Regions from separate parts of the Mesorhizobium sp. CA5 genome, predicted to be linked through region 1. Evidence: riboswitches for the same ligand, from Rfam matches in the RefSeq annotation. Region 1 holds a riboswitch; the other holds the start of a gene.
What was found. Region 1 has a riboswitch for cobalamin ahead of LB529_RS11070 (DUF1636 family protein). Riboswitches for the same ligand answer to the same signal wherever they lie in the genome.

Region 1 (2,196 bases):
CGCCGCATCCATCAAATCGCTCTTCGACAGGATGATCAGGTCGGCGCAGGCGATCTGGTCCTCGAACACCTCCTCGACCGGATCGTCATGGTCGAGCGAATCGTCCGCGGCACGCTGCGCCTTCAGCGCGTCCATGTCGGAAGCGACGCGGCCGTCGGCCAGCGCCGGGCCGTCGACCACGGCGATGACGCCGTCGACGGTGACGCGGCTCTTCACGGTCGGCCACTGGAAGGCTTGCACCAAGGGCTTCGGCAGAGCGAGACCGGAGGTCTCGATCAGGATGTGGTCGACCTTCGGCGTGCGGGACAGGATCTGGTCGAGCGCCGGCACGAAATCGTCGGCGACGGTGCAGCAGATGCAGCCATTGGCGAGCTCGACGATGTTTTCCTCCGGGCAGGTGTCGACGCCGCAGCCCTTCAGGATCTCGCCATCGATGCCGACATCGCCGAACTCGTTGACGATGATCGCCAGCCGCTTGCCCTTGGCGTTTTCGAGCAGGTTGCGGATCAGCGTCGTCTTGCCGGCGCCAAGAAAGCCGGTGACGACGGTGCAGGGCACGCGGGAAACGGATGCGTTCATGGTCGGTCCTTCAGCATGTCGAGGGGAGGGATGCGGGCAACCAGGCCGCGCTTGAGAGAATCGGGCCGGCCGCGCCAGGGGATGAGGCCATCGGTCGAGGTGGCGAAGAGCTTTGCGCCGGCGACGAGATCGGCGCCGCTGGTCGTGTTCAGATCGCCGAAGACGTAGCTCCAGCAGCCGTCGCGCAGCAGCGCGGCGCTTAGCCGGCGCTTGCAGTTGCCGAGGCATTCGACGGTACGGATGTCGATCTTTTCGCCGCAAGCAGCCCGACGCGTGTCTTCGGCAAGCAGCGCGCCGGCGCGCGGATGCGCATCCGACCCGGTCTCGTCGCGGCAGGATGAGCAGACGATGACGGTGACGCCAGCCAAAGCATCGGGCTCGGACGGAATGTCCGCACTGTTTGCCGGGAAACTGCCGTTGCGATCCAAAACCATGCTCCTTGCCCGGAAAACCCGCCGGGCATTCGGATATTTAAAGTCTCAGACGGCAGGTCTCCTGGCTCGCGGGTCGTCACCCTGAATGCCGCCTTCCCGGGAACAGCCCAGTGGTTTTCGGCAGAGGCTCGTCGCTTACAGTTGCGGGGACAGCCGCGGATTTGGGTGTTGGCCCGCACCGCATTCCCTCTTGGCTCCTCCCTTTGCCGGGAGAAGACCGTCTGGGTCAGGATTTAGAGGGTTCAGGGGGCTGGAGTCAACGACTGGCTTAGTACCAGCCTTTTGGCGGCTTTATGGGTTTGAGGTATGGACCCACAAGTTTGCGAGGCGGTGAGGCCACGGGCGCCATACTTAACGAACAGCCGTGCTGGCAAACCGGTTCCCACATCAAGACGAAGCGATTGGCGTCGAACTTCGGCTCATGAACTATTATATAGCGCTGCCCTACCGGCAATAAGCCACAGGCGCCTGCGATCTGCTTGTCGATCGTTCCAAACTCCAACCACCGCAGAAGAAGCGCCGTCACTTCTTTTGGCTGCATACCGGGTGCAATGTGGCCGCCACAGAAAATGACTGGACGCGTGACCTCTACCCATTCCTCTCGGTAAGCACCTGTCGCATATGATGGCGACGCTAAGGTCAGGTAGGCCAAGACCAGACATATCGAGCGCCTGAAAACCATCGCAACCGATCCTAACCACAGTTGGGATGTTCTATTTTTGTTCACTCTCCCTGTCAACGCGCAGCTACGACACCGCGATGTCGGCCAGCGCCGGTCCGAGGTCGCCGGCCGGCGTCACTTCGATCGCCTCCAGGCCGAGCCAGCCCTGCATCTGCTTCAACTCGTTGAAGAGCTGGGCGGCCGTTTCGGACGGGGCGCCGGCCTCGGCGTAGGCGGCGTGGACGCGCAAGATGCTGGCCGGGCGGTCAGCTTTCAGATCGACGCGGGCGACGATCCGATCGCCGAGCAGGAAGGGCAGCACGTAGTAGCCATATTGGCGTTTCTCGGCCGGCGTGTAGATCTCGATGCGGTAGCGGAAATCGAAGAGTTTCTCCGTCCTGGTGCGTTCGAAGACGACGGGATCGAAAGGGGCGAGCAGGGCGCGCGCTTCTATCCGGCGCGGGAAACGGGCGTCCTTGTGGAGATAGGCGGTCTTGTCCCAACCTTCGACCTTCACCGGCA
Region 2 (2,196 bases), on a different contig from region 1:
TTCAGGCGTAGCGGCGTGCCGGGCTGCGCTGGTCGCGCACCGCGACCACGCGTTCGGCAACCGCGCCGAAGCCGAGCCCGACGACGGTCCACAGCACCAGCTGGATGCCGAGCGAGGCGACGCGGAATTGCCACAGCACCGTCGCCGAGAAGTTCTCAGGCACCTCGTTGATGTCGGGCAGCGCCGCCTTCACCAAAGCGAAGACGACGAGGAAGGCGAGGCCCGCGACGATCGAGGCGTTCCAGGCGCCGAGTTGGTTCCACAGCCGCTGCGCCAGGCCGACCGCCGCCACCATCGCCGCGATCGAGACGACGATCATGATGAAGAACAACTCGGTGCGGTAGCCGATGGTCTCGGCGTTGCCGACCGCGGGCGGGTTGGCCGGATATTTGAGACCGGGCACCACGATCACGGCCAGGAAGCCGAGCAACGCCAGCAGCGCCGAGGTGCCGCGCGGTCCGAGCGAGCCTAGCCGGCCATAGGCGTAGGCGAAGACCAGCGAGAACAGCCCGCCAAGCGCGGCGCCATAGATCAGCACGCCGGTCGCCAGGCCGATGCCGGCCTGCGTGGCGCGGCTGACCATCTCGGGCTCCGGCGCCTCGCCGGCGGCCTGGGCCTGCTGTTCCTCGAAGGCGATCGCCTTGTCGACCTGCGGCTCGCCATAGACGCGGGCGAAGGCGAACGCCAGAATCCCGGCGACCAGCCCGACAAGCATGCCGCGCAGCAAAAGTTTTCCAACCATGTCACCAATCCCTCCAAGCAATTCCAGGAAAAGTGCGTAGCGGTTTTCCGTCCGGAATTGCGTTAAGCCAACCAAGCAATTCCAGGAAAAGTGCGTAGCGGTTTTCCGTCCGGAATTGCGTTAAGCCAACCAAGCAATTCCAGGAAAAGTGCGTAGCGGTTTTCCGTCCGGAATTGCGTTGGATCAGAATCGAAAGCGGGTTCAGCGATGCCGAACCGCTTTAGTGGCAGGGGAAGCCGAGCAGGTGGCGGCCGTCATGCACGAATTCGTGCACATAGGTGCCGCGGATCAGCGAAGTGGCGCCTTCTTCCGCGCCGACGAAATAGATCGCCAGCATCAAAAGCAGCCCGCCGAGGATGGCCCAGGGCAGAAGCTCGCGGACCGGAATCGCAACCGGGCCGTAGCTGGGGGCGAAGGTGGTGTCGGACATATTGACCTCCCTTGGGATACTGCGTCCCGTTGATCGAGTGCTGCGGAATAAGGCCTGACTTTCGGCTGGTGCCGATCACAGTGGCGCGACCGTGCCGGACTCGCACCGGCTTCCAATCCCGTATAGCATTAAGACACTTGTCAGTACTTCGTTCGCCTGTCAACGACATGTAATGGCGGCACGGCTTCGTGAGGCCTGTTTTTCGCTGTGCCACGGAGTTTTTCATGCTTGTCCGCCTGACGATGATCGCAAGCGGAGCGACGCCCGGGATGCGCAAGGGCCGCTTTCCGAACGATGAGCCGCCGGAGCCGCGCGCCCTCGATCGCGCCGGCGCGCTGGCCGCTTCGCTGCGTCGCGCCGACCGTGTCTGGACAAGCCCGGCGCTGGCCGCGCGGCGGACGGCGGAGGCGCTCGGCCTTAACGCGACGGTCGAGCCGCTGCTTGCCGAGCAGGATTTCGCGCGCTGGGCCGGCAAAGGTTTCGAGGAGGTGCAGGCCGAGGATCCCGAAGGCATGGCGGCCTGGATTTCCGATCCCGGCGCCGCGCCCCACGGTGGCGAATCGCTCGCCGCTGTCGCCCGGCGGGGTGCTGCGCTGATGGAGCGGCTGGCCGGCGAAAGCGGTCACACCGTCGCGGTGACGCATGCCATGCCGATCCGCGCCGCCATGGCGCATGTGCTCGGCGCGCCGCTTTCCTCGGTCTGGAAGATCGACATCGAGCCGCTGTCGCTCACCGAGTTCCGCAGCGACGGCCGCCGCTGGGTGCTGCGCGCGAGCGGCGTCACTGTCGCCGGCTGAACGCCCGGGCGTGAACGCTCCATCCGTGAACCCGGCCGGCATATCAAGCCGGCACACCACTGTTTCAGTGATCGCTAACGGAACGGAAACGCCTCGCTGCTATCGTGCTGCCCCATGGCAAGGAGGACCTTGCCTGAGGAGCCCGCCGGATATGGCCAATTTTCCCGAGATCGAACGCCGTCTTCATGCGCGCGAATTCGTGCTCAAGGAAGCCACGATCATCGCCG

Region 2: linked by a shared signal. The riboswitch ahead of LB529_RS01320 (CbtB domain-containing protein) and the one ahead of LB529_RS11070 (DUF1636 family protein) in region 1 are both predicted to bind cobalamin.

The regions. Positions count from the first base shown of each region.
Region 1 is NZ_JAIUHJ010000007.1:24,998-27,193, reverse strand. Features, by position in the region: gene cobW (cobalamin biosynthesis protein CobW) at 1-579, opposite strand, end outside; gene LB529_RS11070 (DUF1636 family protein) at 576-1,007, opposite strand; cobalamin riboswitch at 1,047-1,250, opposite strand; gene LB529_RS11065 (winged helix-turn-helix domain-containing protein) at 1,760-2,196, opposite strand, start outside.
Region 2 is NZ_JAIUHJ010000001.1:230,244-232,439, forward strand. Features, by position in the region: gene LB529_RS01315 (CbtA family protein) at 2-742, opposite strand; gene LB529_RS01320 (CbtB domain-containing protein) at 963-1,172, opposite strand; adenosylcobalamin (AdoCbl) riboswitch at 1,164-1,313, opposite strand; gene LB529_RS01325 (histidine phosphatase family protein) at 1,397-1,969, shown strand; gene LB529_RS01330 (PilZ domain-containing protein) at 2,121-2,196, shown strand, end outside.